4 regions of the Glaciecola punicea genome follow, and region 4 is predicted to be linked to each of the others. Evidence: predicted binding sites of a transcription regulator. Region 4 holds the regulator's gene; each other region holds the start of a gene.

Evidence for each region. The regulator LexA, encoded in region 4, represses DNA repair genes until DNA is damaged. The targets are predictions, from matches to a motif close to TACTGTATNNNNATACAGTA.
Region 1: dinB (DNA polymerase IV) is a predicted target of LexA. The motif match lies at 3,684-3,703, and genes of this name have one in related genera.
Region 2: recA (recombinase RecA) is a predicted target of LexA. The motif match lies at 5,407-5,426, and genes of this name have one in related genera.
Region 3: BAE46_RS06840 (DNA topoisomerase III) is a predicted target of LexA. The motif match lies at 3,588-3,607, and genes of this name have one in related genera.

Annotation. Positions count from the first base shown of each region.
Region 1 is NZ_LZXY01000011.1:66,735-74,908, forward strand. Features, by position in the region: gene BAE46_RS12220 (NADH:ubiquinone reductase (Na(+)-transporting) subunit D) at 1-197, shown strand, start outside; gene nqrE (NADH:ubiquinone reductase (Na(+)-transporting) subunit E) at 204-812, shown strand; gene nqrF (NADH:ubiquinone reductase (Na(+)-transporting) subunit F) at 834-2,066, shown strand; gene BAE46_RS12235 (FAD:protein FMN transferase) at 2,159-3,199, shown strand; gene nqrM ((Na+)-NQR maturation NqrM) at 3,343-3,576, shown strand; gene dinB (DNA polymerase IV) at 3,729-4,838, shown strand; gene BAE46_RS12250 (DUF1653 domain-containing protein) at 4,882-5,100, shown strand; gene BAE46_RS12255 (serine/threonine dehydratase) at 5,182-6,192, opposite strand; gene BAE46_RS15045 (PH domain-containing protein) at 6,366-6,533, shown strand; gene BAE46_RS12260 (NAD(P)H-binding protein) at 6,751-7,377, shown strand; gene BAE46_RS12265 (hypothetical protein) at 7,516-7,881, shown strand; gene BAE46_RS12270 (ExbD/TolR family protein) at 8,007-8,174, opposite strand, start outside.
Region 2 is NZ_LZXY01000003.1:370,916-379,089, reverse strand. Features, by position in the region: gene BAE46_RS05810 (heme lyase CcmF/NrfE family subunit) at 1-34, opposite strand, end outside; gene ccmE (cytochrome c maturation protein CcmE) at 34-504, opposite strand; gene ccmD (heme exporter protein CcmD) at 541-738, opposite strand; partial or broken gene ccmC (heme ABC transporter permease CcmC) at 868-1,599, opposite strand; gene ccmB (heme exporter protein CcmB) at 1,599-2,360, opposite strand; gene ccmA (cytochrome c biogenesis heme-transporting ATPase CcmA) at 2,354-3,121, opposite strand; gene BAE46_RS05785 (rhomboid family intramembrane serine protease) at 3,351-3,986, shown strand; gene recA (recombinase RecA) at 4,194-5,264, opposite strand; gene BAE46_RS05775 (CinA family protein) at 5,579-6,082, opposite strand; gene mutS (DNA mismatch repair protein MutS) at 6,348-8,174, shown strand, end outside.
Region 3 is NZ_LZXY01000004.1:184,697-192,870, forward strand. Features, by position in the region: gene BAE46_RS06830 (rhodanese-like domain-containing protein) at 248-616, opposite strand; gene BAE46_RS06835 (DUF445 family protein) at 897-1,601, shown strand; gene BAE46_RS06840 (DNA topoisomerase III) at 1,682-3,580, opposite strand; gene BAE46_RS06845 (hypothetical protein) at 3,729-4,802, opposite strand; gene BAE46_RS06850 (hypothetical protein) at 4,805-5,302, opposite strand; gene BAE46_RS06855 (NAD(P)/FAD-dependent oxidoreductase) at 5,438-7,048, opposite strand; gene fdxA (ferredoxin FdxA) at 7,291-7,614, shown strand; gene rlmE (23S rRNA (uridine(2552)-2'-O)-methyltransferase RlmE) at 7,686-8,174, opposite strand, start outside.
Region 4 is NZ_LZXY01000004.1:24,295-32,468, reverse strand. Features, by position in the region: gene ctaD (cytochrome c oxidase subunit I) at 1-187, opposite strand, end outside; gene coxB (cytochrome c oxidase subunit II) at 190-1,317, opposite strand; gene lexA (transcriptional repressor LexA) at 1,640-2,260, opposite strand; gene plsB (glycerol-3-phosphate 1-O-acyltransferase PlsB) at 2,515-4,947, shown strand; gene ilvA (threonine ammonia-lyase, biosynthetic) at 5,038-6,630, opposite strand; gene BAE46_RS06150 (YifB family Mg chelatase-like AAA ATPase) at 6,833-8,174, shown strand, end outside.

The DNA.
Region 1 (8,174 bases), on a different contig from region 4:
TAGTTATAGGTATTGTAAAAGAACTTTTCGGCTTTGGTACACTTCTAGGCTACACAATTCTTCCTTTAGTACAAAACGGTGGTTGGTATACAGGTAATGGCTTACTTATTTTACCATTTAGCTCGTTTATATTAATAGGCCTAATGATTTGGGCAATACGTGTTGCACGCCCAGAACAAGTCGAACCTAAGGAATAAGTGGTCATGGAACAATATGTATCATTATTTATTAGAGCTGTATTTGTAGAAAATATGGCACTGACGCTTTTCTTGGGCATGTGTACTTTTTTAGCAGTGTCTAAAAAAGTGAAGACTTCTATGGGTTTAGGTGTCGCGGTAATTGTGGTGCTGGGTATTTCAGTACCCGTTAACCAAGTTATTTTTACTGTCATTTTGGCGCCTGGTGCACTTGCTTGGGCTGGTTTTCCTGAAGCTGACCTTAGTTTTTTGAGCTTCTTGACGTTTATTGGCGTAATAGCTGCACTGGTACAGATTTTGGAAATGACATTAGATAAGTTCTTTCCGGTTCTGTATAACGCCTTGGGAATATTTTTGCCACTCATTACGGTTAACTGTGCAATATTTGGTGGCGTAGCGTTTGCCGTTCAACGTGAATACAACTTTACAGAAAGTATTGTTTATGGCATCGGCAGCGGTATAGGCTGGGCAATAGCTATAGTACTATTAGCGGCAGTACGTGAAAAGCTAAAATATGCAGATATGCCCGACGGTATCCGCGGTTTAGGTTCAGTATTTATGATTGCGGGCCTTATGGCTCTTGGTTTCCAGTCATTCACCGGCGTTTCGCTGTAAGGCGATTGAGGAGTTTTTAAAGTGGAAAATGTAGATATTTATTTAGGCGTTGGCATGTTCATCGCAATTGTATTGATATTGGTATTTGTTATCATGTTTGCTAAGTCAAAACTGGTACCTAGTGGCGACGTCAAAATAATGATTAATGATGACCCAAAAAATACCATTATCACTCAAACGGGTGGAAAATTGTTAAGCGCACTTTCAGACTCTGGTATTTTTGTGTCATCAGCCTGTGGCGGCGGTGGTTCATGCGGTCAATGTCGGGTTGATATAAAAGGCGGTGGTGGTGAAATACTGCCGACAGAGCTAGATCACATAACTAAACGCGACGCTAAGCAAGGCTGCCGCCTAGCGTGTCAAGTGGCAATTAAGCAAGACATGCAAATTGAGCTGCCAGAGGAAGTATTTGGGATCAAAAAGTGGGACTGCGCAGTATTGTCTAACGACAACGTAGCGACATTTATTAAAGAGCTTAAGCTTGGCATTCCTGACGGCGAAAGCGTGCCGTTTAAAGCCGGTGGTTATATTCAGATAGAAGCGCCGCCTCACCATGTTAAATATAAAGACTTTGACGTACCTCAAACATATCGTAAAGATTGGGAACATTTTGGTTTCTTTAATGTTGAATCAAAATGTGAAGAAGAGACTATCCGTGCCTATTCAATGGCAAACTACCCAGAAGAAGCGGGTATCATTTTGTTGAATGTGCGTATTGCAACACCTCCGCCTAACAATTTGAGTCTGCCTGCTGGCATAATGTCTTCGTTTATTTGGTCATTAACACCAGGTGATAAAGTGACTATTTCTGGTCCGTTTGGTGAGTTCTTTGCAAAGGACACTGAAGCTGAGATGGTGTTTGTAGGCGGTGGTGCAGGTATGGCGCCTATGCGCTCTCACTTGTTTGATCAATTACGTCGTCTAAAGTCTGAACGTAAAATATCGTTCTGGTATGGTGCTCGTTCTTCCCGTGAAATGTTTTATGTCGAAGATTTCGACATGTTACAGAAGGAGAATGAAAACTTTAAATGGCACGTCGCGCTTTCCGATCCACAGCCTGAAGATAAGTGGGAAGGCGACACGGGCTTCATACACAACGTATTGCTAGAAAAGTACCTAAAAGACCATCCTGCACCAGAAGATTGCGAGTTTTACATGTGTGGTCCACCTATGATGAATGCAGCTGTTATCAGCATGCTCAAAGATTTAGGCGTAGAAGATGAAAACATTATGCTGGATGATTTCGGCGGCTAATAATTCACTGTACTAGAATTGAAAAAGGGGCTAAAGCCCCTTTTTTGTATATTATTTCCCTACCGTCATTCACACTATAAATAAGTATTATTATGAAACTAACACTCAAATTAGCTACACTGACGATTATATTGTCATTCTTCTTATGGTCTTGTTCAGGCCAACCGCCAGCCATGGTTACGCTGAATGGCCAAACAATGGGAACCACATATAGTGTCAAATATTTGAACGATGACAAAGCTGTTACTCTTCTGTCACCGGCCCAAATGCAAGAGCAAATTGATGCTTTGCTTATAAATGTAAATCAACTAATGTCCACATACATTACTGATTCTGAATTATCGCTGTTAAATAAGAGTCCTGCTAACGTTGCGTTCCCAATATCAACTCAAACCGAGTATGTCATCACAAAAGCATTGGAACTGCACAGCATAAGCGACGGTATGTTGGACATTACCGTTGGACCTCTTGTGAATATGTGGGGCTTCGGGCCGCAAAAACGAGCCAATAAAATTCCATCACCTGAGCAGCTTTCATCTGCCATGGCATACGTAGGAGTAGACAAGTTTCGATTAGCAAATTCAGAAATAGTAAAGTTGCGTCCTAATGTTTACATAGACTTGTCCACTATTGCAAAAGGATATGCTGTAGACGAAATAGCGGAGTTACTTATGTCTAAAGGTGTCACTAGCTTTTTAATTGAAATAGGCGGTGAAATGCGTGCTGCTGGCGCTAAAGAGAATGATGAAAAATGGTTAATAGCGATAGAGAAACCTCTATCAGGTCAGCGCTCTATTCAGCAGATTGTAAGTATAGGCAACAATGCTATTGCAACATCGGGCGATTACCGGAATTATTACGAAGAAGACGGGGTCAGATATTCACATCTTATAAGTCCAATTACTGGTTATCCCATTACCCATAATTTAGTGTCGGTTACGGTGGTAACAGCAAAATCAATTGAGGCAGACGGTTTATCGACTGCACTAATGGTAATGGGTAGTGAAAAAGGCAGAGCGCTTGCTGAAAACGAAGGTATAGCGGCTTTATTTATCACCAAAGAAGGTGAAGATTTTGTAGAATATCAGTCAAAAGCCTTTATTCAAAACGTACAGGTAATTGAGCAGAATTAGACCAAAAGAGTATCTTTGTGATAAAATAATGTTTAGTTAATAGTTGTTAAATAGCATGCGCAAGCGTGTCAGTGAATTCTTTAGCAGTAGTTGACACCGAAGGGTGATTAACAATTTGCCGGAGACAGCAGGAGAGTGTTACCTTGAGTACATTTATTTTAGCGTTTTGTTTTTTCTTACTTATGTCGTTTGCGATGGCAATAGGGTACATATTTCAAAGAAAGAGCATTTCAGGCTCATGCGGGGGTCTAGGCGCATTAGGCGTTGAGAAGGCCTGTGATTGCCCAGAGCCATGCGACAGAAAAAAGGCACGTCTTGACAGGGAGATGGTTCGCCAGGCAAAACTTGATGAGTGGAAAAGCAAACAAATTCTATAATTATTTATAAGCCTCAGTTAATCTTAAGCTTATACTGCCTCATCTTTCCTCCTTGCACTCCCAAAACATTCTATAGGTATAGATATATTTTTGTCTGCAGTTCATAATGCTGTTATTACATACAGCTGTTTAACCTCACTATAGAGCCTGCTATGCGAAAATTTATACATGTCGACATGGATGCCTTTTATGTGTCCGTGGAAATAAGAGATAATCCTGCGCTAGCAAATATGCCGGTCGCGGTGGGTGGCAAATCGGCCCAACGAGGGGTTCTGTCAACCTGCAATTATATTGCCCGTAGCTTTGGTGTGCGCTCTGCAATGCCGACATCTGTGGCGAAAAGGCTATGCAACGATTTAATTATTGTGCCTGGCAGAATGTCAGTATACCAAGACGTGAGTACGCAAATTCGTGAAATATTTAGTCGTTATACTAACTTAGTTGAGCCTCTTTCGTTAGACGAAGCCTATTTAGATGTGACTGACGTCGAACAGTTTGGCGGTTCGGCTACCTTAATCGCCCAAGATATTCGCAAGCATATACACCTTGAGTTAGGCTTAACAGCATCTGCTGGTATAGCACCATTGAAGTACATTGCTAAAATTGCTTCAGATATGAACAAACCAAATGGCCAGTATTTAGTTAAACCTGAGCAAATAATTTCCTTTATTGAACAGTTGCCCTTAAACAAAATTCCAGGAGTGGGCAAGGTGACTTTTGCTAAGTTACAAGCCTTAGGTTTATACACCGGTCAAGACATTAGAAATACTAATCAGGCTGAATTAGTCCAACGCTTTGGCAAGTTCGGTCTTAGTTTATGGCGCAAATGTCAAGGCATAGATAAACGAGGAGTTGAAACTTCACGTATCCGAAAATCGGTAGCAGTAGAGCGCACATTTAGCGAAAATTTAACGACACTAGAAGAATTAACGGTTTACTTGCTTAAAAACTTAGTTCCCACGCTCCAAGATCGAGCCGCTAAACACATAGTAACGCGTGAGATAGACAAAATAGGCGTGAAGATAAAATTTGCTGACTTTAGACAGACCACTAAAGAACACAAGTGTAGTGATATTAATAAAGCTGTATTAGTAAATTTATTACGCGAAGCTTGGGAGCGAAGAAATGGCAAAGATGCGCGCTTGTTGGGCGTTTTTATTGGGTTTTGTGACACTTCAACCGACACACAACACGAACAGTTATCGTTTGAATATAATGATAAATACGCCGATAAGCACATTATTTTTGAGAAAAAGGTATAAACGTAGACTTGTCACTAAACGACTAAAACCACTGAGGTAATTAATGGTTAACATAAAAAAGGGCAAATACAAGCACTACAAAGGTGAGTTTTATGAAGTTATTGACCTAGTCAGGCATTCGGAAGATGAAAGTCTGCTAGTCTTATACAGGCCTTTATATGGCGAAGGATTGCTATGGGTAAGGCCCTACGATATGTTTATAGGCCAAGTCCAAACTCAAAATGGTGAGCGCAAAAGATTCGTCTACGTCAGTGCTAGCTAACGAAAACTTGCTCACCGTTTCATCTTTGACTATTCATGCTCCATAATGCAAAGCGTTCACCCGTAAAAGGATGATATATTTTTACAAGCTTGGTGGATATTTCAGATGATCTTCCTGCCAGATAGCGACCATAGACTGCGCACTTATATTACCACCCGATATAATCACTAAAATTTGTTGGCGTTTATTACCGATAGAAAGATGTTTTGGAAGGTTTTGTAAATACTCCTTCACACCTTGCATTACCATGGCGCATGTAGGCTCTATGTGTAATTTTAGTAAATGTTGCAACCACTGTGTCCAATAGGCAATTTGCTGTTCGTCTACCTCATAAAATGCGTCTAGCTGCTTTAAGTATTTAAAGGTGTGCTCTCCCACACTTGGGGTGGCAGCGCCGTCTGCTAGGGTAATAGGTGCCTTGTCTAAGGCGATTATATGGCCAGCCCTGAGCGAGCGCGCTGCGTCGTTTGCCATTAAGGGTTCAACTCCTATAACCTTTGCATTAGGCCTTATATGCTTAGCGGCAATGAGCGTACCTGCAGCCAAGCCACCGCCTCCACAAGGAACAAATATCGCATCGATGTCACTAGTCTGTTGCAAAGCTTCAAGTGCTGCGGTGCCTTGGCCAGCAATAATATCAGGGTGATTGAACGGGGGTATCCAAACAACGCCAGGCTGCTTGCTGGCCAATTCAACCGCCTTGTCTGCGCTTGGTCTGTCGTCAAACTGTGCTAATGTTGCGCCGTAGTAGGCGGTAGCCGCGGCCTTCACAGTCGATATCGATTTAGTGCAATAAATAGTGACGGGGATGTTGAAATGCTTAGCTGCATACGCAACAGCTTGTGCATGATTCCCCGATGAGTTAGCAACTATGTGTTTGGGTAAGCTATTATTTTGTGCCAGTTTCGCGATAAAGTTGCTTGCACCACGCAGTTTAAAGGCACCAGTCGTTTGTAAGCACTCTACTTTGAAATAAATATCGTGGCCTAGCCATGTATTTAACAAGGTTGACTGTACTATGGGCGTTCGCTGCACCATGTGTAATATGCGCTCGTGTGCAAGGCTAATGTCGGTAAAGGAAATGTTTGTCATAAAGGCTTTTACTAAGGTTCTATAGTTTATATTTTCATTAGTTGTAACAGGCTATCATAAACCATTACTAATGCGTATTTTCTATATTTATCATTTATGTTGAATTAAAATAGTATGTCTTAATAGGCAACGCTATTGAAGTCGACGCCCAAGCCCAAGCCCAAGCCCAAGCCCTGCTAGCCGAGCTTGGCGAAGTACTCGCCGATAATGAGCAGGTGATCCACGCTTATAAAATGGTCCGTGATTTGCACTTACTTACCAATAAGCGTTTAATTGCCTTTGATAAACAAGGGGTGACGGGGGAAAAGGGCGATTATTTAAGTATCCCTATAAATCAATAACTCAGTTTAACGTTCAAACCGCGGGTAATTTTGATACTGACTGATAGCTCAAAATTTGGGTATCTAGTCAATCGCAGCGCCTAGCGTTGAATTGAACAAATAAATTAAGCAGGCCTATTTTTTTTACACTTAATTGGCTAAACACAAACACTAATAATGAATTTTCAGCGTAACAATAGGCATAGATTGGTCACTAGGCTTAAGCAGTCAATAATATATGGGTAAATTAACAGCAATTGTAATGGGTGCTACCGGATTAGTGGGTAAAGCATTAGTTAATCAGCTATGCCAAGACGACCGCTACCATAAAATAACATGCTTAGTCAGGGCGCCATTAACAACTAATAATTATCATGATCCTATGCTTAAAATAGAGCCCTTGGTCATTGACTTTACAATACTACAAGACTATCAGGGCTACTTTACTGTTGACCATGTGTACTGCTGTATAGGTACTACCATGAAAAAAGCGGGGAGTAAGTCAGCGTTTAGAAAAGTCGATTTTGAATACGTGCACGTGTGCGCGCAGTTAGCCAGAGCCCAGCGAGCCAAGAGTTTTGTATGGATCTCATCGATTGGTGCAAATGCTAAAAGCAATAATTTTTATTTGCGCGTTAAAGGTGAATTAGAAAATGCCATTTTAACTATGCCCCAGCTACCCAATGCAGCCGCGGTTAGACCCCCCTTGCTCATGGGAAACAGAAGCGATCACCGACCTGGGGAGGCTTGGGGCATAAAAATCTTAGAAGGTATCTCACCAATAATGAAAGGGCCTTTGGCTAAATATAGACCTGTATATGCTGAGCAAGTGGCAAATGAAATGATTAATCTACAGCTATTCTAATCTTTTAAGCATAATGAACCTTGCTAAGGCAAATTGAGACTAAAAAAAGTTGATAAGATAGAGCACATGGTGTATTGATTATAAAATCAAAACTTTTGACGTGCCCACTTCAAAAGTCGTCTAAGAAGGAATATCACCGTGAATGTAGTATTACCCAAAAAAATATCAAACTTGTTTGATAAAATAAAAGTAGAGCGCTTCTGGTGGGATGGCGTTCAGGTGAATATTCCCTTTCATTGTATTTATGCAATTATTCCTAATCCGATTCCGGACCATTATACTGAAATAAACGGGCTGAATGTGCCTGTTCTAAGATTAGCCGACTACCATGTGCCTATATGGGACCCCATGCACAATGAGATTAAGCACTTGCCTAAAATTGCAGTTATTTTAACGCATCACGAGGATGAAAATTTTGGCTTATATGCTCACCCAGCGGACTGTCAGGATGAAAGCTTTTCGTTGAGCTATGACGACTGGTTTATACGTCAGCGACAGAATTAAAGAAAAAATCAACGTTCATTACATAAAAAAGTAGTGAGGTAAGAGACAGTGGGCTCAGATTCAAAGCGACTTTTTTAAAAAACTCTCATTGAATCTGGCCCCCTTAATTTTATATCTACTTTCTTCTATGAACCTTTCTTAACCAACACTGAAACACTTTCAATACCCGCTTGCTTAATTTGGTCCATTACATCAACCACAACACCGTGTTCAGCATCTTCATGTGCCTGTATCGCGGCTGAAGTAGTGTTGTTTTCAGCTAAAAAGGTTTGTGTGTTGGCCACTACACGGCG
Region 2 (8,174 bases), on a different contig from region 4:
CAACGAGTGTGAAATTACCTATTTCGGGTATCATTAATAAGTCCCCTGTGCTGGTGGTATGTGCGTAACGCCTTTCATTTTTTCGGCCAATTCAGGCGGCATGTACTCTTCATCGTGCTTAGCTAACACTTCGTGTGCCAATATAAGCGTGGCGTTTTTCAATGTGCCATTTGCCACTATGCCCTGACCTTCTCTGAACAAGTCAGGCAATATACCTTGAAACTGCACCGTCACTGCGGGGCCAATATCGACTAAATCAAAACTAACCGCGAGTGAATGAATATCGCGCGAAACACTTCCCGGCACGACCATACCGCCAATTCGAAGACGCTGGCCGATGGTCGGTTTTTCACCGTTTCTATCTTTACCTTCAACGATTTCGCTGGGCGTATAAAACGCATCGACGTTGTCGCTTAGACTCACCAGCATGATCGTGATGGCCGCACCGACAAGGATAATAATACTGCTAACGGCGAATAGTCTTTGTTTTCTTCGTTGGTTCATGTGTTGTCTCAATCGATAAATAAGTAAATAAACGGCTTATGAACTATTTGCAACGGCCTCTTTTTTCGCGGCTTTTGCGGCACGGGCTCTCATGATACGTTCCACGCGCGTTTTTTGTTTTCTTGTTTCGCTAATAATGGTTTTTCTGTCAAGCACGCTTAACACCAGTAAAATAAACAAGGCTACAAAACTGACTACAAAGCTTAGCCATACAAAAAAGCCCCTGCCGCCCATGTCTATAAATGCGGCCAGACTGTCAAACTTCACGCCTTGCTGCACCATGAAAAATGCGCCAATGGTAAATAATACTGCGGCAACCGCCCACCACACAGGGCGAATAAATGGCTTGCCGCTTGCTTGTTCAGCGTCTAATACTTGCAAAACCCAAGGCCGGTGTGAATCACGTTTTATTAACTCGTTTTTCATGCGAATAAGCGTCACTGTGCCGATATAACCCGCCATGCCTATCATAGCAATTACCAAAGGTATTGCCATGTCGGCTGGCATAGACGGCTTGGCTAACTTACTAATTGTTGCAGGCTGATGCAGCGTGTTCCACCACTCCACCGAGTACTTAATAATAGGAATGTTAATGACCCCAACCATGGCCATTATCGCAGAGGCTTTAGCGCCTTGTTGCTTGTCATCAAATGACACATACAGCGCAATAACACCCAAATATAAAAATAGCAAAATAAGCTGAGACGTTAGCCTAGCGTCCCAAATCCAATAAGTGCCCCAGGTAGGCTTACCCCAAACGGCGCCGGTAAACAGTGAAATAAAACATACCACCGCGCCAATGGGCGCTAGGGCAAGCATGGTCGTAAAAGCACTTCGCCACTGCCATACAACGCCTACAAACGCGGCGGTTGCCATGGCCATGTACGCCGTTAAGGACAGCGATGAACTTGGCACATGAATGTAAATAATACGGTAAACGTCAAACTGTTGGTAATCGGTGGGCGCGAACACCAGACCCCACACAGTGCCTAATGGCAAGCATACCAGCAATACCACAACAAAAAACGGCATGAAAAAATTACACGCGCCGTAGGCTTTTTCAGGTTGTGCGAATGAGTTAATCCACTTCCACATTAGTTTTGGCTGACCTTTAATGAATATGCGATAACCGCTGGCGCTGTTGCCAACGTAAATAATAACATGGCCCCTATAATACCAAGGAGCGCACCAATAGGTAAGTTCATTGATGCGTATTCTATTGCCGATGTGGCAAAAATTAGTAACGGTATAAACAGCGGTATTAGCAGCAGTGCAACCAGCACGCCAGAGCGCTGTAAGCCAACGGTTAAGGCCACCCCAATAGCGCCTACTAAACTAATTATCGGCGTACCTAACAAAAGCGTAAATATGAGCGTTAGGTACATGGTATTGGTCATGTTTAAAAACAGTGCCAGCAGTGGCGATATAAGCAACAAAGGCACGATATTGACTAACCAATGCGTAATAACCTTTACCAACACCACCATGTAAAGCGGGGTTGGCGACATTATCATTTGCTCTAAACTGCCGTTTGCATAGTCGTCCCGAAAGAGACGGTCAAGCCCCATTAGCAATGACAATATAGCTGCTACCCATACCACCGCGCCGCTCACTAACTGCAGCGTTTGCGGATTAGGGCCCATCGCCAGCGGAAACAAGGTAATCACCATTATAAAGAACATTAATGGCTGCATTAGTTCCGCACGTTGACGGTACGCAAGCGCAAAATCTCTTTTCGCTACCGCCTTTAAGGCGGATAAAACGCTCGGATTAGCTGCCGCGCGACTTTGCGTGTCTGCCGTTTTAATCTTTGCTGTAAGGTGCGAATTACTTGATGAATCTAATGCCATTACCAAGCAAACTCTAAGTCAAACAAGGTTTTGTGGTGATCTATGCTTGTGGCTTGATGTGAAGTCATAATTACTGCACCGCTGACACTGCTGTCGTCTAGTAGTTTCGTTTTTGCCTTATTTGTTTTTGCACTATTTGTTTTTGCACTATCCGTTTCTGCACTTACTTCAAGCTTATTTGTCGCACCTTGCTTTAAAAAATTTTCTATATGTCGCTCTAATAAACTCACCGTAGCCACATCAAGCGCGGTGAAAGGCTCATCGAGCACCCATAAATTCGCGCTTTTATTAAGCCACAGTTTGGCCAAAGCTACCCTTCGCTGTTGTCCTGCTGATAAATGCTTAAGCGGTAAATCCTCTAAACCATCAAGCCCAAGTAGTGAAAGTACGTCAAATATTTCGTTGGTATCGCAACAGGGTGCGCCAATTAAGTCCATATAAAACTGCAAATTTTCAACAGGGCTTAGCAAGCCACTTAAACCTAGCTTATGTCCTATATATACAATGTTGGCAGTCGCAATGTTAATGTCTTTTTTTATTACATGGCCATTAATTGACACATGCCCCGTGTTAGGAGAGCTTAAGCCAACCAGTATGCGAAGTAAGCTGGTTTTGCCAGCACCATTTTCACCTGTTAACAATACGAGCTCACCGCTACTAATAGAAAAATCGATATCTTGAAACAAAATTCTGTCTTGTTTCTCACAGCTTAATTGCTGAGCGGCTAAAATTGGCAATTGACTTTCTCGTATGTCTTTAAAACCCATAAATTATAGCACAAACTTAGCGGCTAAAGCATTATTTAGCGGGCGAAAACGGTGATTACATGATCGGAAATATCGTGTAAATTAATCGGTTCCGCTATAAGAATGAAACGCTGGGTATAAGATTGCGTAATACTGGTAATTAATATTGCATACTGGTGGCTTAGCTTTTATTCTGAGCGCGTCGTTTCTTGTGAGTACAACTCACTGCATTTTAAAGGATCTTTGAAACATGCCATCTTTACCCAAAGGCTGCCCGGTCACACTTACAATAATGGCAGCCAACATTTTATTTTTTGCAGGACAGTTCGCCACACAAGACATGTTAACCAATATGGGCTTACTTTACGGCCCGCTAGTACAAGACGGGCAGTACTGGCGCATGATAAGTTCAGGTTTTTTACACGGTAGTATTTTGCATATCGCGTTTAATATGTACCTGCTATATATGCTGGGTCCGCAGCTAGAATCTGCTTTGGGCAGTGTACGATTCAGCTTGATGTATTTTGGTGCATTAATAGGCGGTACACTTGCAGTACTTAGCTTTGGATTTATGCAGCCTACCTTAGGCGCATCGGGCGCTGTGCTTGGTTTAGCCGGTGCGATGTTTATAACCTTGTGGGGACGCGGTATAAGCCCTACAAAGTCACCGGTATTTGGGCTGGTAGTGCTTAATTTAGGATTACCTTTATTAATACCCGGCATATCCTTTTGGGGACATTTTGGTGGTGTAGTAGCAGGCGGTGCACTGGCGTACGTAATGGTATGGTTGCCTGAACATAGCCGCACCCGCAGAGGGGGCAAGAACATTACGCAAGGAGGCGCCGTTGTGTTGGTGTTAACAGTAGCGTGCTTTGCTGTTTTGTAGGCACAAAAAACCCCGTTAAATTCATTGAATCTAACGGGGTAAAGGCCAATCACGCTAATAAAACGGAGGTGATATAGCCTAAGAGCAACTTTCAGTGACCTGCTAAGGTCTTTTTACTATCTAGGTCAACACTGCCGTGCTGCAAGACATCGAGCACCAAGGTATTAAGCGCCTTGGTGACAAGTGTCTACTTAATGAACCACTACATTAGTTTGGTGCTTTTGCCTGCTTGGCAGCTTTTGGCGCCTTTGACTCTGCGACTGCTTCAGCGTCATCTGCAGGTTTTGCCTTGGGCATTAATAGCTCAGCACGAATTTTAGCTTCAATTTCTTCTGCCATCGATACATGTTCTTTCAAGTACTTCACCACGTTAGCCTTACCTTGACCAATGCGCTCACCGTTATAGCTGTACCACGCGCCTGCTTTTTCAACCAGCTTTTGGCTAACGCCTAAATCGATTAGTTCAGCTTCTTTAGAAATGCCCGAGCCGTACATAATTTGGAACTCGGCTTGTTTAAAGGGCGGCGCCACTTTGTTTTTGACCACCTTCACTCGGGTTTCATTGCCTACTACCTCGTCACCGTCTTTAACTGCGCCAATGCGGCGGATATCTAAACGAACAGATGCATAGAACTTGAGGGCATTACCGCCGGTTGTCGTTTCAGGGTTACCAAACATTACACCAATTTTCATACGAATTTGGTTAATGAAAATAACCATGGTATTTGAACGTTTAATATTAGCGGTAAGTTTACGTAAAGCCTGCGACATTAATCGCGCCTGAAGCCCTACGTGCGACGCGCCCATGTCGCCTTCAATTTCAGCGCGCGGGGTAAGTGCAGCCACCGAGTCAATAACAACCACGTCAACCGCTGCTGATCGTACTAGCATATCGACTATTTCTAAAGCTTGCTCGCCGGTGTCGGGCTGTGACACTAACAACTCATCTATGTTTACGCCTAGCTTTTTTGCATAAATTGGGTCTAAAGCATGCTCTGCATCGACAAATGCGCAGGTTTTACCTTTTTTCTGTGCTTCGGCAATAACCTGTAGGGTTAAGGTTGTTTTACCCGACGACTCTGGTCCGTAAATTTCAACAACACGGCCGCATGGCAAACCGCCTATGCCTAAGGCGATATCGATAGTGAGTGAGCCTGTTGATATTGACTCAATATCAAGTGCTTGGTTGTCGCCTAAGCGCATAATAGCGCCCTTGCCGAACTGCTTTTCAATTTGCCCTAAAGCTGCGGTTAGCGCTTGGTTCTTTTTGTCGCTCACAATAGATATCCTTTTAACGTCTGGTTTGATCTTATGTTCGGCTTGCGTAATGTAGGGTGATTCAGCTATGTAGAATAGGCTATGTAAGCGCGATAAATATAAGCTTGTAAAACCATGCATGCAATCATTTATATCGCAAGTATACTGTATAATCATACAGTTTCAATAATTTATTTAAGTTATTTAGTAACTAACTGTTTTTTCAGCCATTAAACACAATTACAGCCCTAAAAAGGTAAAATGTATAAAAGTAGCAAACTGCTTACGTATAAGCAGCTAGTAATACCGTTATATGGTAACAGACTCAATATGGTTTAGTCTGCTAGGCATTGGACCAGTTTTTTAAGCGCAAGTACGATTGCCTGCTCTCGCACTTGAGAACGATCTCCGGTGAAGCGTCGATTAAAGCTATAGGTGGTTTTGATGCCACTGCCTGCTATTGCAAACCACACAAGACCAACGGGTTTGTCTTCACTGCCGCCGCCAGGACCCGCCACGCCGCTAATTGATATGCACAAATCAGCCTTAGCAAGCGCCGCGCCTTTCTCTGCCATTTGAATAACCACCTGCTGCGAGACAGCGCCAAATGAGTCTATTACATCTGCGTCTACGCCAACTAGCGAATGCTTAGCATCATTAGAGTAGGTTACCCACGCTTGATTGAACCACTGTGAGGAGCCAGCAATCTCGGTGATTGCGCTAGCAACCCCGCCGCCAGTGCACGATTCTACGGAAGCGACTGTGGCATTTTTGGCGAGTAATAATTCACCCAGCGTGGTCGCAAGTTCTTTTTTTTGATTTATCGTAAAGTTAATCAAGGCTACATCTTTTTAGTTGCTCATAATTCTCATAGAATACACGTAATGATCACAAAGGCCCATAATCGCGGGTACAAATTTATTATATGCTGAGTCACCAATTACCACCCTAAGTGGTAGTAATAATCAGTATTCGCTAAGAAAAGTGCTTATCTATGGTCATTAAGACTCACCATGGTTAAACTGCCAGTGGCGTTTTAAAATAAAGTAAATATCGCGTCGTCCTCTTACATTTTCGCCACACATTAAAAAGATAATAATAAATATGTCTAACAAACCTGAAAATACGCCAATGATGACCCAGTATCTTAAAATAAAAGCTGAGCACCCCGAACAGCTGCTATTTTATAGAATGGGCGATTTTTATGAGCTTTTTTTTGACGACGCGAAAAAAGCCTCTCAGCTACTGAATATTTCGCTTACCGCTAGAGGCAAAGCCAATGGCGACCCAATTCCTATGGCCGGTGTACCTTATCACGCCGCTGAAAATTACTTAGCTAAACTGGTTAAGATGGGCCTTTCGGTCGCTATTTGCGAACAAGTGGGCGATCCGGCCACCTCCAAAGGACCGGTTGATCGCAAAGTTGTGCGTATTCTGACCCCAGGCACTATTACAGATGAAGCGTTGTTAGACGAGCGTAGTGAATCGGTCTTAGCGGCGGTTTGCGCGAGCAAAAAAAAACGACACAGTGCTAATAGTGTAAACAGTGGCGAAAACAACACAAGTCATACCTTTGGCATTGCCTACATAGAGCTTGCATCTGGGCGTTTTAACTTTCTTGACTGCCAGTCTGAGCAAGCTTTACAGGCTAATTTAGCGCGTATAAAGCCCACTGAACTACTTTATCCAGAAGGTGCCAGTTTTGTGCACCTTTTAAACAACATAAATGGCAAAAGAAAAAGACCCGAGTGGGAATTTGATCACCAAACCGCTATTAGTAAACTTAATCAACAGTTTGACACCCACAACCTAGACGGTTTTGGCATAAACACCAAGGCGGTGGGAATTCGCAGCGCAGGCTGTGTTCTACAATATATTAATGAAACTCAGCGTACTTCGCTTGTGCACATAAGCGCCATTCATCAAGAGTCACTTACCGACAGTTTATTGATGGACGCTGCCACTCAGCAAAACTTAGAGCTTACGCGCACCTTGTCTGGCAGCACGCAGCATACTTTGTTAGCGGCGATTGACCATACTTCTACTAACATGGGCTCGCGTTTACTGCAGCGTTATTTACACAGGCCCACCACTAGCCACCACGAGATAGCCCATCGCCATAGCCTTATAAACAGCCTGTTAGGTGAAGATTTAGAAGAATTTCAAGACGTTTTAAAGCAGATAGGCGACGTAGAGCGAATTTTAGCAAGAGTAGCATTAAGAAGTGCAAGGCCAAGAGACTTTGCTCGCCTGTCAATTGCGCTATCGAGCCTGCCGAATCTGCAGCATTTATTACAAGGCTTAGTGACTGATTCTGTAAGTCATTTGCCAGATGGACATTCAAAAGATGATTCAGGTGAAGCATCGAATCAACACATCAAGCTATACAAAACCCACATTAGCGAATACCCCCAGCTCGCTTTGTTACTTGAACAAGCGATAATAGACAACCCGCCCGTTGTACTAAGAGACGGCGGTGTTATAAGACCTGGCTTCAACGAAGAGCTTGACCATTTACGCGATTTAGCCGACGGCGCAACCGACTACCTACACCAGTTAGAGGCCCGCGAACGAGAGCGCACGGGCATCAGTACACTCAAAGTTAACTACAATAAAGTGCATGGTTTTTATATAGAGGTAAGTCGTGCTAACAGCGCTCAGGTACCCGCTGATTATATAAGAAGACAAACGCTCAAAAACAATGAGCGCTATATTATTCCAGAACTAAAAGATCATGAAGACAAAGTCCTGACCAGCCAAAGCCGGGCCCTCGCCTTAGAAAAACGCCTATATGAAGATTTATTCGACGTTATTATTCCGCAGCTTTCAAGTTTGCTAAACAGCGCAGCCCACATTGCTAAGCTTGACGTAATGACAAACTTTGCTCACTGCGCCAACAGCCTGCATTTATATCAGCCTGAACTGGTCAAG
Region 3 (8,174 bases), 160 kb from region 4:
GCGGCGCGTCCAATGACGCTGAGCAGTTTGCTGGTGCCATAAGCATATTGACGGCCCTAAGAGCAAAGGCCTAAACGATGCATGATGAAATGATAGCAGTGCAAAAATCACTGGGTAATTAACAATAAATCTTAGTTCACCGCTCCCGAGCGATTGCCATGTAGCGTTCTACGTTACATGGCCTTTTTGTATTTTACACTGCTGAAAAAAATCAAGCCACTCGCAATATTGCGCTGTGTTTAAGCTCTTATTCGCGCGTCTTATCTGTAGGAATAATCAGTTCGCTAATACCGCCAGCGTTTGTCACATCAGTAAAACCTTGATCTTCCAAAAATGCTTTAGCCTGCCCAGCACGACCACCAGTGCGACAATACAATACGACGGGCTTTGTTTTGTCTAAGTCAGCGAAGCCTTCTCCTTGCAGCATGGTTGTGTGAGGAATGTGCAGGGCTTGTGAAAGATGGCCTTCGTTAAATTCGGCATCGGTGCGAACGTCAATGACTTGTATATTGTCATCAAACGTCTTATATTCAATTTTTTCTTGGACTAAAGCCCCAGCGCTTAGAGAAAATGCTATGGCGAAAATGGCAATAATGGCGGTCAGAAACTTTTTCATTAATATGTCCTTGTTAAGAATATTGGCTCTTTAGTAGCTTACACTACTTGCTAATCAGGCAGTAGCATATTGTGAGTAAAAGGAGCTACCTTGGCTTTATTTAGTGATTTCACTGATTTTCTTGATAGCAAATATTGACAGCGTTTTTTTAACTGATATAAACCATGCTGAACCTAGATACTTAAACATAAATACATGATTTTAAATACGTGATCATAAGCCGGCGTATATAATTACTGGGTCATGAGTACACGAATTTACTCAACCATGGAGTCTTTTTTTGAATAAAAGCATCATCACCAATGCTCTCGCCTTAGGGCTCGTGACGCTTGGCTTTATTGTGAACAACGATATCATTAAAACAGTCGGCTTGTTCGCAGTGTCGGGCGCGCTCACCAACTGGATAGCGGTGCACATGCTATTTGAAAAGGTACCTGGATTGTACGGTTCAGGCGTCATACCGGCACGCTTTGAAGACTTTAAGAGCGGTATTCGCTCCTTAGTAATGGAGCAGTTTTTCAGCCAAGAAAATATTGACCGTTTTTTAACACAAAGCAAGCAAATTACCAACGTAGACCTAAGCCCAGTTATCAAAAAAGTAGACTTATCGCCTACATTCGATTCGTTGGTAGAGCTTATCAAAGCCTCTTCATTTGGTCAAATGCTGGGCATGATTGGCGGCGTTGAAGCCTTAGAGCCTATGCGTCAGCCTTTTGTCGATAAGATGGCGCTATCATTAACTGAAATTACGCAAGATCCTAAGTTTGCACAATTATTACAAGAAGAGTTGACTCAATCGGATATGCCGCACGACCTGCATGAAAAAGTCAGCCAAATAGTGCAGCAGCGTTTAAATGAACTAACGCCTACAATGGTGAAAGATATTATACAAACCATGATTAAAAAGCACTTGGGCTGGCTAGTGGTATGGGGCGGCGTGTTTGGGGGCTTTATAGGGCTATTAGCAGCCTTATTTACTGCTTAAACGCTTACTTTTTTACTAGTATTTCCCGCGCATATGTAAACAAACTATTTGTGTGCCTGTCCGTTTTCGAATCAATACAATTAAGATTTCTTTTTGTAGAAGCGCTTCTTTGCGACTGGCTTTACGCTTTTCAAACCTGCGAACTTGCTGGTATCAAGCTGCTGGCTGCTGTTTATTAACTGTGTTATAGATTCAGTTAAAGGCTTCATAAAGGCTTCATAGCGCAGTTGCTGATGCGCTATTTTGGTCAAGTCTGCCTCCCAAATAGCGGTCATGTCAGGATGCGTAGTTTCACTTGGTAAGGCGTTTATTAACGCGCTTCCAGTTTGCGTGGCATGAATTTCTTTTCCCACTTTTTGCATAAACTGGCGTTTAAAGAGTAAATCGATAATTGAGGCACGCGTGGCTTCGGTACCAAGGCCGTCGGTCTCTTTCAGAATTTTCTTAATTTCACTGTTTTGCACATATCGTGCTATTCCTGTCATGGCAGCTAATAAAGTCGCTTCGGTGAAATGCTTTGGCGCAGAGGTTTGTTTCTCTAGTAGCGATGAGTCAGTACACCGCAATATCTCGTCTTTAGTTAAGCTTGGCAGCGCAGTTTGTGTTTTGTTGCTGTCATTATTGCTTAGGGCCAACCAACCTAAATCGGTGTTGGTTTTACCTTTTGCTAAAAACTCACCCCCTGCAATATCAACCTTAGCCACTTGCTCTTGATACTTATGTGGCCCATAAAACTGCATGAGATACTGTGTGGCAATTAACTTATAAATTTTTGCTTCATCGTTAGTTAAACTGGCGGTCGGCTTTTTGCGAGTAGTGGGTATAATCGCGTGGTGAGCTTCAACCTTGCTATCATCCCAAGCCTTAGATTTTAGCTTTGAATTGGCATTGTTTACCATGCTTGTAAAGCTTGGTTCATTGCTTTTAATAACAGTTAAAATGGCTGGAGCTTGGCTAAACTGTTCTTTGGGTAAATAACGAGAATCAGAACGAGGGTAGGTAATTAACTGGTGCTTTTCGTACAAAGACTGACACAGGTCTAATACTGTTTTGGGCGATAGGTTAAAACGTTTGGAAGCTTCTATTTGTAAAACGGACAGACTAAAGGGTAACGGTGGGGGGCTTTGTCTGCTTTGCACTTTATAAGCACTCACCCTTGCTTTTTGCCCTTGAGTCTTATTCACCACGGTCTGTGCAAGTTTGCGTGATATAATCCGGCCTTCTTCGTCTTGATAAGGTTCGCAGGCTTTACTTGGCTGCCATTTAGCAGTAAAGACTGCTTTGTCTGTGGTTTCGAGGGTGGCGAGCACTTCATAAAAGGGTTTTGACACGAAATGGGCGATATCCTGGCAGCGTCTCACCACTAAGCCTAACACCGGTGTTTGCACTCGTCCTACTGACAGTACGCCGCTGTATCCCCCTTGTTGCCCCAGTAGAGTATAGGCGCGAGTTAAATTTAAACCATACAGCCAGTCGGCGCGAGACCTTGCTAGAGCTGATATTGACAGGCCTATAAATTCACTATTAGTGCGTATGTTTTGCAAGGCAGTTTTAACCGCGCTGGTGTTTAAATCGTTTATTAATAAACGCCCAGCGCTTTCTATGATGGCCGGTTTAACACCGCAGTAAGTAATGACCTCGTCTACCAATAATTGGCCTTCACGGTCGGGGTCGCCTGCGTTTACGATATGGGTGGCGCTTTTGAGTAAGCGTTTAACTACACTAAGTTGTTTCTGGGTGTTTTTTTTAGGCACAAGTTGCCATTTACTGGGCACAATGGGCAGATGTGTAAAAGACCATTTGCCAAAGGCGGGATCGTATTTGTCAGGCTCGGCTTGCTCCAATAAGTGTCCTATACACCATGTTATACAGTCACCATTGTTTAGCTCAATGTAGCCGTCACGCTTTTGCTGACGGCCGCTAAATCCGGTGGCTATTGCTCGGCCTAAACTGGGCTTTTCGGCGATATATACAATCATGAAGGTTCACTGTATGAAAAACCAGTATTCTAGCAAACTTTTTAGCATAAGGTTAGTGTACTAAACGACAGCCTAGCAAAAGGCCAAGCATAATCACAAGAACTGCCAGTGGCCAATTTGCGACTTACTTATGCTGTAATGTCGAAGCCTAAACCTGGGCTTGGCGCTTTACCACCACCACGGTCGCTATAATAGCAACGCCAATGGTTAAGCTATAGCTGTGCTCGCCACCTATCAAAAAGCCTATTGAGTAAGCAGGGGTGCATATTGCTAGTACCCATAAAAAGAGTGGCTTTGACTTACCTAATAGCAAGTAAAGGGGAAATACTAGGCTATAAAAGAAGAGGAAGGTTTTATACAAGGTTTCTTCTAATGGCAAATTTACCCAAGGTATAGAGCTGTCTTTGATCATTGTTAATAAGCCAATGCAAAACACAGAAAAAACCGCTATTGAACTGCCCAGTAAGCCTGGTTTTAAGTATCGCTGAGTACTTAACTCGCTCGCGTGGGCAGCCACAGTAAAGCCTATTTGTAAAACCAAAAAGCCTACTACTGGATAAATAATAGCCGCTGGTATTGCTTGGTTGAAGAAAACATTGCCTAAGCTGGTGGCATAGAAAAACACAAATCCCAACAGGCTTAAAAACAAAACACCAAAGCCTATTAAAAAACTCATTTTAGGATTTTTACTGTCTTTAAAGGCGCGGTGAAAAGTAATGTCTAGGTAAGGAGAAAATATAAAGCCAATGGCTAAGGGTAACAAAGCATGCGGCCAATAGCCTTTTGCACTGATTTCAACAGGCGGCCAATCACTGCCTAAAAAGCCCACAAACAAACCAATAGACAGTACATAAAATGCTTGTGCCCAATATGTGATCACTTTTTTTGTGTGGTATATAACAAAGGCAATAAGTAGTACCGCTGGCAGCAGCAATACCTGGCCAATAACGGCGCCAAGCCAAGCCATAAAAAATAGCTGATAGGCGAGGGTAATGTAAGAGAAAATTGCGATAGCAGGTTTGTGGGTATTTTCAAAATCTTGTTGTTGACTGCGGTTTTTGAAGTAAAACCCCATTGCCATAGCGCCTCCTACGTTAAACACAGTGAAGGCGGCTAATGCTGGCCAGCCATAGTCTCGGCCTAATATCAAAGGGAAAAACCCACCTAAACACCACAGCCACGAGCAGGCTAAATAGAAACCATATTGTAAAGTTGTTGACAAAGTTAAGTACCTATCGGCCACATATGAAAGCTTATAGTACCAGAGCCAATTCGGCGAGTGGCCTTGTTTTTATTCGTTCTGAATACTTTTATGGTCATTTCTATATTGAACTTACCACCTTCTTTAATTTTTTCAGCCAGCTCTTCTAAATCTACATAGGCTTTGTACATGATGGCGTCTATGCTTGGCAGTAAAAAGCGATAATTTAAGCGGGTGCAAATCATGCGATATTCACCTTTACTTAACATAAACAAATACGAACCTGCGGCTAATTCTGAATTACCTAAAATAGCGCCGCCGGCCATGGTCCCGTACCAGTTCAGGTTCATTCGTCTTTTTGGCAAAATTGCATAGTAGTCATCTTCAACGAAATTCATTCTTAAGCCACTTTTAGATACAAAGGGCATAAAAAAGAAGCTGAGTAACTTGTTAAAAAACCGGCTCTTTATCGACAGACGATTAAAATACTTTTCTAACTTTGGGGGTAGTGGGATAGCCATGGACAACCTAAAAACGAATCAGTAGTAATAAAAAAAAGTAATTTGCGCTTGAATAATCAACGCTTATCTTAGCAGCCGTGAGCAAAGATGTTTAGTTAAATTAATGTTAGCACTAGCGCACTAACGCATCATCGATTAATGCGTGCTCATATAATCTAGTGCTACGGCCTCGGCAACGCGAATGCCGTCTATACCCGCCGACCAAATACCGCCTGCATAGCCGGCGCCTTCGCCTGCAGGATATAGGCCTTTAATATTTACACTTTGATAGTTGGCGTCGCGTTTAATGCAAATAGGAGATGAGGTGCGGGTTTCAACGCCCGTTAATAAACCGTCTGCTTTTGCAAAGCCCTTAACCTGGCGTTCAAAAGCAGGAATGGCCTCGCGAATAGCTTTGGTCACGTAATCTGGCACCACTTTGCTTAAATCGCCCAGCGTAATACCCGGCGTATAAGATGGTTTAACGCCACCAATTTCGGCGCTTGCTTTGCCTGCCAAAAAATCACCAATTAGCTGGGCGGGCGCGTGGTAGTTTTCGCCGCCTGCACTAAAGGCCAGCTCTTCTAGACTGCGCTGTAGTTCAATTCCCGCTAAAGGATTGCCGGGGTAATCTTCTTCAGGGGTAATGCCTACTACAATAGCGCTGTTGGCGTTTCGTTCGTGTCGTGAATATTGGCTCATGCCGTTGGTGACCACTCTGCCGGGCTCAGACGCTGCGGCGACAACGGTGCCGCCGGGGCACATGCAAAAACTATAGACCGTGCGGCCATTTTTGCAGTGGTGAACTAGCTTATAGTCGGCAGCGCCCAAAATGGGGTTGCCCGCGTTATCGCCAAAGCGACTCTCATCTATCATGCTTTGTTCGTGTTCAATGCGAAAGCCTACTGAAAAAGGCTTAGCTTCTATATACACGCCCTGCTCGTAAAGTGCGGTGAAGGTATCGCGCGCGCTGTGGCCAATGGCTAAAATAACGTGCCTGCAGGCTAGGTAGTTGCCGCCAGATAAGTGTAGGCCTTGAATTTCCTTATCTTCGTTTAAATCTAATTTTTCAACCTTTGTGCTGAAGCGAAACTCGCCGCCTAAAGCTATTATTTCTTTGCGCATTTTTTCGACCATATTGACCAGTTTGAAGGTGCCAATATGGGGTTTGCTGACATACATTATTTCTGCGGGCGCGCCTGCCGCCACAAATTCGTGCAGTACTTTGCGGCCGTAGTGTTTGCGGTCTTTTACTTGGCTGTAAAGTTTACCGTCGGAAAAGGTGCCGGCGCCGCCTTCGCCAAACTGCACGTTCGACTCAGGATTAAGCGCTTGCTTACGCCAAAAGCCAAATGTGTCTTTAGTGCGTTCGCGTACTTCTTTGCCGCGCTCTATTATAATAGGCTTAAAACCCATTTGTGCTAAAATTAGCGCCGCAAATAAGCCACATGGGCCAAGGCCAACCACCACCGGGCGATGGCTAAGTTGCGCGGGTGCTTGAGCGACAAATTTGTAGCTCATGTCTGGGGTAAGGCGCACGTGTGGATCGTTAGTAAACTCAGCAAGCAAGTTCTCTTGGTCTGTTACCTCAATGTCGAGCGTGTAAATTAGCATAATGTTGCGGTTATTGCGTGCATCATACCCGCGCTTGAACATATCAAATGACAGCAACTGGCTTTTGCTAATCTTAAGTTTGCCTAAAATAGCTTGCTCAATTGCATGTTCATCGTGATCAAGGGGGAGTTTAATGTCAGTTAACCGCAGCATAGTGTACTTACTCTTAAGGTCGCCTAACAGCCTGTCTGTAGGTGAACAGTATTTTAAATCACTTCGTCTTTTTTAGATAGCCTAGTGTGACTGCCAAGCCATTAACAAAGAAACTTGTGTTTTGAGTGCGCTACTTTATTATATCGTGGTCGAGCGAGGAAATTCTCCTCATTTTGGCTTCTTTACATTTACATGTTCATTTTTAACCATTCATTCCCTCTAACCTTTGATGATTAGCCAATATGACCTTTGTAGTAACCGACAGCTGCATTAAATGCAAATACACCGACTGCGTTGCCGTGTGCCCAGTAGACGCTTTCTTTGAAGGCCCTAACTTTTTAGTGATCGATCCTGTTATCTGCATCGACTGCGCCCTATGCGTACCCGAATGCCCGGTGGATGCAATTTATCAAGACACTGAGCTTCCTGACGATCAAGAGGCGTTTTTGGACATTAATGCGCAATTGTGTCAGCAGTGGCCAAATATTACTGAGATAAAAGACGCGTCAGACGATGCCGATGAATGGAAGACTGTGGTAGGTAAATTGCCGCTGCTGGAAAAGTAAAGGGCTTAAAAAAAGGTAAAGGGGATCTGAACCCATTACCTTGTGACCACTTCACATACTTTTACCTTGCTTTACCTTTTAAAGCCTTTACCCACAATATAAACTTCGCGAGACCTTGGTCTTGACGCAGCAGGCTTGCGCACAACGACTTTGTCAAAAGACGTGCGTACGTCTTTTACGTATTCCTCATAGCCCACACCTTGAAACACTTTGGCGCAGAAGCTGCCACCGGGTGTTAATACGTTTCTGGCCATATCGAGCGCTAGCTCTACAAGGTATATTGACGAATACTGGTCGGTGGTAGCTACCCCGCTGAGGTTAGGTGACATGTCAGACATCACCACATCGGCCTTTTGGCCGTTTAAAGTGCTTAGAATCTGTGCGTAAACGGCTTCGTCAGTAAAGTCACCTTGAATGAATGTTACGCCTATTATTGAATCCATATGCAGAATGTCAGAGGCAATAACGCCGCCCCTTTCACCTACCAAGGGCGCCACAATTTGCGACCATCCTCCAGGCGCCGAGCCTAAATCCATAACAATATTACCGGGCCTAAAGAG
Region 4 (8,174 bases):
AAAACATAATGAATGCGAACCACAAATATAGAGTGCCTATGTCTTTGTGGTTCGTAGTGAGTAACCAACGCGATATACCATATGGCGCCTCGTGGTGGTGATGATCATCAATATGATCGCTAGCAACGTGGTCTTGAGTATCAGCGTCGTGGTCGCCCGAATGGGTTGTATCAGTTGTGCTAACCATTGTTATTCCTTACCATACATAATTGCGTTAATGTCTTTTGCTTGCACAATATCGCCAGTATCATTACCCCAAGCGTTACGCTCATAGGTGACTACCGCCGCTATTTCTGACATTGTTAGTTGTTTAGCAAATGATGCCATTGAGGTACCTGGACTGCCTTCAACGATAATTCTGATATGTCCGGGAATGTCCTCAAGCGCAAGAGCAGAACCTTTAAGCGCCGGAAATACACCGGGTAACCCCTCACCGTTTGGCATGTGGCAGGCTGCGCAAACGGCACCATATACTTTTTCACCCTGGCTCATAAGCTCATCCATGCTCATGTTCATAGACAGCAAGCGCTGTTCTTCGTCACGAGCACGCTGCGCGATGGCCTCTTGCTCTGCTACCCACGCGTCATATTGCGCGGGCTCTTTCGCGACTACCACAATGGGCATAAAGCCGTGGTCTTTACCGCAAAGCTCAGCGCATTGTCCTCGGTAAACGCCAGGCGAGTTTACGTTTGTCCACGCTTCGTTGATGAAACCTGGGTTGGCATCTTTTTTAATGGCAAAGTCAGGCATCCACCAAGAGTGGATAACATCGTCTGAGGTGATTAAAAATCTGATTTTCTTACCCGTGGGAATAACTAGGGGACGGTCTACTTCTAGGAGATAGTTTTGGGTTTTTGTTAACTGGTTACGTATTTGACCTTGCTCTGTTGCCAGAACCGAAAAGTACTCAACATCGTTGTCCATGTATTTATAGTGCCATTTCCACTGCGAACCGGTGACTAACACTGTTACATCAGGTTTGCTGACGTCTTCCATATCTATCAGCGTGTAAGCCGCTGGTACGGCCATGAATATCAAAATAACGAAGGGAACGATTGTCCAGACCACTTCCACCGTTAAATTTTCGTGAAAATTAGCGGCTTTAGCCCCTTTAGATTTGCGATGGACCACCATCGAATAAAACATAAAGGTAAACACAACCACCCCTATTGCGATGCACACATAGAACATAAGCATATGCAAATCATAGACTTGGTTACTAATACCGGATACGCCGGGGCGCATATTTAAATTTGACCGGCCTGTATCTATCGCTTGCGCCGCAAAGCTTAAGCACACAATTAAAAGCACGGACATATAAGAGATAAAACTGCTGAACTTCACGCTAACACTCCCCCTATGTTTACAGCTAATGAAAACTTTTTTAACCGAAGCGGCGCTTTCATTTTTGTAGAAACAAGTTTAATTTTAAGTAAGTAATTTGTATAATTTTTGTTAATTACAGGACAATAATCGTTCAAATGGCGTCGTTAGTCTAGTTTTTTATCTTTTTATTTGCTGCTAATCATCGTATTTTCCGAACTGTTCAAAAAGTAGACGCAAAAAAAAGGGCCCGTTTATTATTACGGGCCCTCAAATGGCATTGTGAAGTGAACCTTTTTGTCAATTCCTGAGTAAGTTACAAGTCCACGTGATCGCGTATTACGCCTACGGCTAAACCCTCAATAGTAAAAAATTGGGATGCAAGATCCACACGAATAGGTGGAAAACTGTCGTTTTCAGCGTGTAGCAAAATTTCGCTACCTTTACGCTCGAACCTTTTAACCGTTACGTCCTCGTCAACGCGTGCAACCACTACCTGACCATTGTTAACTTGGTCTGTTTTGTGCACAGCCAGCAGATCGCCGTCCATTATACCAATGTTTTTCATACTTTCACCTTTCACGCGTAACAAGAAGTCGGCGCGAGGAGTAAACATGGTAGGGTCGCATTTAAATCTAGATTCAACATGTTCTTGGGCTAAAATAGGCTCACCGGCAGCAACTTGACCAATTAATGGCAAGCCATCTTCAATGGGATCCTCAAGCTCTACGTTTAACTTAATACCGCGAGACGTCCCTGGTAAAATTGCAATAACGCCTTTTTTAGCGAGCGCTTTAAGATGCTCTTCTGCAGCGTTAGCAGATTTGAAACCTAACTCGCGCGCGATTTCCGCTCGTGTAGGCGGCATTCCCGTGTCTATCATAGTACGTTTTACAAGTTCTAGAACTTGCTGTTGCCTTGGTGTTAGTGGACGCATAAACAGCCTGTTTTTCTATACAGTAGATCTGAGTATATCCACAAACAGTGTTTTAGCAACAAGTATTTGTCTATTTGATGTAAACGGTAATGCCATATCACAGCATAGCGCAATATACCCATCGAATGAGACAAATGCTGATTACATTAAGGATCTTCGTGCTAACATTACAACAAAATTTTCGCAAAATATAGAAAACCGCAGTGAAATTTGCTTTTTCATCCCGCTGCATCCGCCTTAGTTATGGAGTACTTATGAATTGGATGGCCTCGTTTTTACGCTCGTTCTTGACCAAACCAATCGGCTGGCTGGTCAAAGTAAAAAGTATACCCTCAGACTTAGAAAATGAACTTGGCATCGACAAAACCAGGCCTATTGTATATTTACTGCAAACAAAATCATTCACCGACTCGATAGCGCTTGAAAAATCAACTGCGTTTCTTGGCCTTCCCAGTCCACGTAAAAAACTTGCGCTGGTGGATCACGAGCATAAACGAAGCTACTATCTCAATAGACCGCAAAACATCTTTACGCGCAAAGTAAAGCCCACCACTATTGAAGATAATTTTACCGAGATGTTTCAATACCACCGGCAATATGACGATCTAGATGTTCAGCTTATTCCAGTTTTCATTTCCTGGGGACGCTCGGCGGGTAAAGGTAAATCGGGTTGGGCTCAGCTAATCGCCTCAAAAGCGTCGCCAAACTGGCTACGTAAAAGTTTCATTGTGCTATTTTTTGGCCGCGATAATTTTGTCAGTTACTCAAAGCCTGTTTCAACAAGACAAATGGCATCGCTAAGCGGCAGCGATCAACAGATAGCACATAAATTAATCCGCGTAGCGCGCACACACTTTCAGCGTAAACGCCAGGTATTATCAGGACCAACGCTGCTTGAACGTCAAGAGTTATACAACTCTATTTTAGGCGCAAGGGGCGTAAAACAAGCCATTGAAGATGAAGTTGCCAACAAAAACATCTCCCCCCAAAAAGTCCGTAAACAAGCGAAGAAATACGTAGATGAAATAGCTGCAGACTATCGCGAGGGCCTAGTGCGCCTTGGAGAAAGACTGCTGGCACGCATTTGGCACCGTATCTACGACGGTATTGAAGTCAAGCACGCTGAACGCGTGCGTGAATTAGCCGCCAACGGACATGAAATTATTTACGTACCCTGCCATAAAAGCCATATGGACTATTTGTTACTGACCTACGTTATTTATCAAGAAGGCTTGGTTACCCCTCACATTGCCGCCGGTATCAACTTAAATTTTTGGCCTGCTGGACCCATTTTTAGACGCTGTGGCGCATTTTTCCTGCGCCGTAGCTTCGTAGGCAACAAGCTTTACAGCAGTATTTTCAGAGAATACTTAGAGCTTTTGTTCAACAAAGGCTATTCGGTGAAGTACTTTCCAGAAGGGGGAAGAAGTCGTACCGGTAGATTACTACCACCTAAAACAGGCATGCTCGCTATGACGCTGCAAGCGGTCACTAAAGGCGTGAATCGTCCGGTGTCTGTGGTACCGGTTTACTTAGGTTACGAGCACGTAATGGAAGTAAAAAGTTACCAGAAAGAACTCAAGGGAAAGGGAAAAAAGAAAGAGTCAAATACACAAGTTTTCTCTGCCATTCGTAAGCTTAAAAACTATGGCCATGGCTATGTTAACTTTGGCGAGCCTATTTCCCTACATAAGTTTTTAGACAAACAAGTACCCGATTGGCGCGACGACATAAGCGATGATGAAAAGAAACCAACGTGGCTTACGCCTACAGTGAATGTGTTAGCCAACGATATAATGGCAAGAATTAATAAAAATGCGGCCTTAAATGGCACTGCCTTGCTAGCGCTTTGTTTGTTGTCATCAAAAACGCATGTCATGAGTAAAGATGATCTGATAAACGCTATTGATGATTATCTGAGTCTATTCAAAGCCAACCCCTATAGCGCAGACGCGACGTTTCCCACCCAAGACGCTGAATATTTAGTAGAGCGTACGCTTGCCTTAAACAGATTTCAACAAAGCGAAGATAAATACGGCCTAATGGTGTCTCCTAAACAAGATAATGCCGTGCTACTGACATTCTACCGAAATAACATTTTACATATGTTTGCGTTGCCTAGCTTAATAATGGCTGCCGCTTTTGCTCATCGAAACCTCACCAGAACCGCTTTATTGAGTCTTGTTGAGCAGTTGTACCCAATTCTGAAACGCGAGTTTTTCATGTACTTTAGCCATGACGAAGTGGTCGTATATATTGAAGAGTTGGTTATCTATTTAAAGACCTGCGGCATGCTGGTGCAAAATGGCAAATACTTAGCCCCGGTTGAACCAAGCTCACCTAAATTTCACAGCGCGTGGCTATTAAGCCGAAGTATGCAGGAAACTTGGCAGCGCTATGCGGTAGTGCTGAGCGTGCTGGAGTCTGAAAAAATCATCGCGCGTGCCCAACTTGAGCGACAGTCTACCGATGTAGCTGAGCGTTTGTCTTCTTTGTTTGGCATGCACTCGCCTGAGTTTTACGATAAAAACGTGTTGGCCTCCTTTGTAAACGCGCTGCGTGAAAACAAACATGTGCACAGCCGTGAAGATGGTAGTTTAGAATTTTCAGAGTCAAGTTTAGTCTTAAAACACGCTATTATGCCGCTGGTATGGCCTGAAATAGTGCAGCATTTGGAACGCTTATAGACAATGTAATAATCGCGGACATCTGCGATGACTTATTTAGCCAAACTAGCGGATTTATAAATGACGTTAACCGTCTTCTAAATAATCGCATTAGCCTTTACTAGATAAAAAGAAAGTATAGGCAGGATCGTCTTTATGCTCTTGCACCTCGAAATCGAGCTTGTCGAGGTACTCTTGGAAACTGGATCGCTGCTGCTCTCCAATCTCAAAGCCAGCTAATACAAGGCCCTGCGCCGCCCCGTGATTGCGATAATGAAATAAAGTAATATTCCACGATTCGCCAAGGGTATTCAAAAAGTGCATCAGCGCACCAGGATATTCTGGGAATGAGAAACTAAAAATACTTTCGTCTATTTTTTGGTGAGGACGCCCGCCCACCATGTGCCTTACATGCAGCTTGGCCAGTTCATTTTGCGAAAGATCACAGTACGTATAGCCGTTATCATCGAGCTTTTTAAGTAGCTCATGATATTCAGACGCACCGTTTCGCAGCTTTACACCAACAAAAATCTGGGCGCTGCCGGTGGCTGATTCCCCAACACTTTGGGTGCGTGCATTGAAGCGATAGTTAAATTCTGTAATAACAATGCCGCCCAACAGACTACAAAAAGACTTAAACGCACCTTTAGTTTCAGGGATATTTACCGCAAAAACTGCTTCTTTTTGCTCGCCTAATTCACATCGTTCGGACACATATCGAAGAGTGTGAAAGTTTATATTAGCACCGCATAGAATACCGGTTAGGCGTTTGTTTTTTACATCATTTTCACGGCAGAACTTGCGGATTGCAGCCACAGAAAGCGCGCCTGCAGGCTCTGCTATTACGCGCGTATCATCAAAAATATCTTTAATAGCGGTACAAATTTCGTCGTTAGTAACCGTCATTACGCCGTCTAAATACTGCTTACACAACCTAAATGGCTCCTCGCCAATTGTTTTGACCGCTACACCGTCAGCAAAAATACCAACTTGGGGCAAAGTAACGGGTTTTCCAGCCGCAAGCGCCGCGGACAAACAAGCTGACTGGTCAGATTCAACCCCAATAATTTTGATACTGGGTTTTATTTGCTTCAAGTAAACTGCCATCCCTGCGGCTAGGCCGCCGCCGCCTACGGCCACAAATAGATAATCAAAATCACTTAACTGTTCTAGCATTTCTTTTGCAATAGTACCTTGTCCGGCAATCACATCGGGATGATCAAAGGGCGGTATCATGGTAAAGCCATGGCGCTGTGAAAGCATCAGCGCATGTGCACTTGCCTGATCGTAACTGGTACCGTATTGCACCACGTTAATGTGCTTGCCTCCGAAAGTGCGTACCGCATTTACTTTAATTTCAGGCGTTGTATCTGGCATTACAATGGTAGCTTTTATATTCATTGCTTTCGCTGCATAGGCGACGCCTTGCGCATGGTTGCCCGCTGAGGCTGCCACCACACCAGCGGCTTTTTGCTGCTCGTTCAACTGTGACATACAGTTAAAGGCACCGCGTAGTTTAAACGATTTTACGGGCTGCTGATCTTCACGCTTTAAATACACCTCATTTCCCAAAGCGCTTGACAGGGTCGCCAGTCTATTCAAGTCTGTCACTACAGCGGCATTGTAAATAGGGGCTTTGAGGATCTTAATTAAATACTCATAGTTTGACGGGGGGGAAGATAGTGTTTGTGTAGACAATGGCATTCTCTTATCGCGTAATAGTTGATTCGTAAATATGCTCAACAGCGTGTGCTATGTACTCATGTAATGGTTGCCGCAAGAGTCTGCCTCTAATCACATTGTAACGCAAGCACAAAGGACAATAGAAAAACGCTACCGAAGGACAGTAGCTTATCTTATAGGTAAATCGCATTATGTGCGTACTCAAAACAGACCAGAAAAGCATATGGATCTTGCTGTTGTATATACCCGCGCTAACTTAGGGATTGACGCGCCCCTTGTCACCATAGAAGTGCATTTAAGTAATGGCTTACCCGGATTTCACCTTGTGGGTTTACCTGAAACTACCGTGAAAGAATCGCGCGATAGAGTTCGCAGCGCTATGATTAATGCTGGGTTTGAATTCCCAAGTAAGCGCATTACGGTTAACATGGCCCCTGCTGATTTACCTAAAGGCGGCGGAAGATTCGATCTTGCGATTGCCATTGGTATTATTTGTGCCAGCGAAGCCTTAGGTGCTGGCTGTTTAGAGGCCTATGAATTTGTTGGGGAACTTGCATTGTCTGGCGATCTTCGCAGCGTGCAGGGCGCATTACCCATGGCCTTTGCCGCCGCAAAGTCGGGTCGAAAATTAATATTGCCTGAAATAAACGCGCAAGAAGCCGCCTTAGTCAGTAAAGCTCACGTGCTATCAGCAAAGCATTTATGGGGTGTGTATCTGCATTTAATTGACAAGCAAATGCTGGAACGTGCGCAAGTGCGAGACGCTGATATTTCACTTGACCACAACCTTGAGAAATATGGCGATCTTGCCGACATCATTGAACAAGAGCATGCCAAGCGAGCCTTGCAAATTTGTGCGGCAGGCGGCCATAATATGCTACTTTTTGGCCCCGCTGGTACGGGCAAAAGTATGCTGGCAAATCGATTACTGTCTATACTTCCAGAATTACCCGAGCAAGATGCGCTCACGGTAGCCTCAATTCGCTCAATAGTGGGTGAACAAGTATCCGCTGACAACTGGCGTCGGCGACCTTTTCGCCAACCCCACCACTCAAGTTCAGCGGCGGCCTTGGTGGGCGGTGGCAGTTACCCGATGCCCGGTGAGATAACGTTGGCGCATAAAGGGGTACTTTTCCTTGACGAGTTGCCAGAGTTTGGACGCCATGTTCTCGACGTTTTGCGTGAACCCCTAGAAACGGGTGAAATCAATCTGTCAAGAGCCAAGCATAAAATGACCTACCCTGCAGACTTTCAGCTGATTGCAGCCATGAACCCAAGTCCTACCGGTGATGTGGACGATCAGCGCTCAAACGACGACCAAATATTGCGCTATTTGAATAAAATTTCAGGCCCCTTACTTGACCGTATAGATTTACAGGTGCATGTACCGCGAGTAGATATAAGCAAAGCTTTAGGCACCAAGGGCACGCAACGTAGCAGCAAAGCTGAAAATGCCAAAGCGCACACAAGCGCCCACATTAAAAAGCTGGTATCAAAAGCCCAACAGCTACAGTTTGCGCGCCAAGGTACTTTAAATGCAGGTTTAACTAACAAAACGCTGGCTG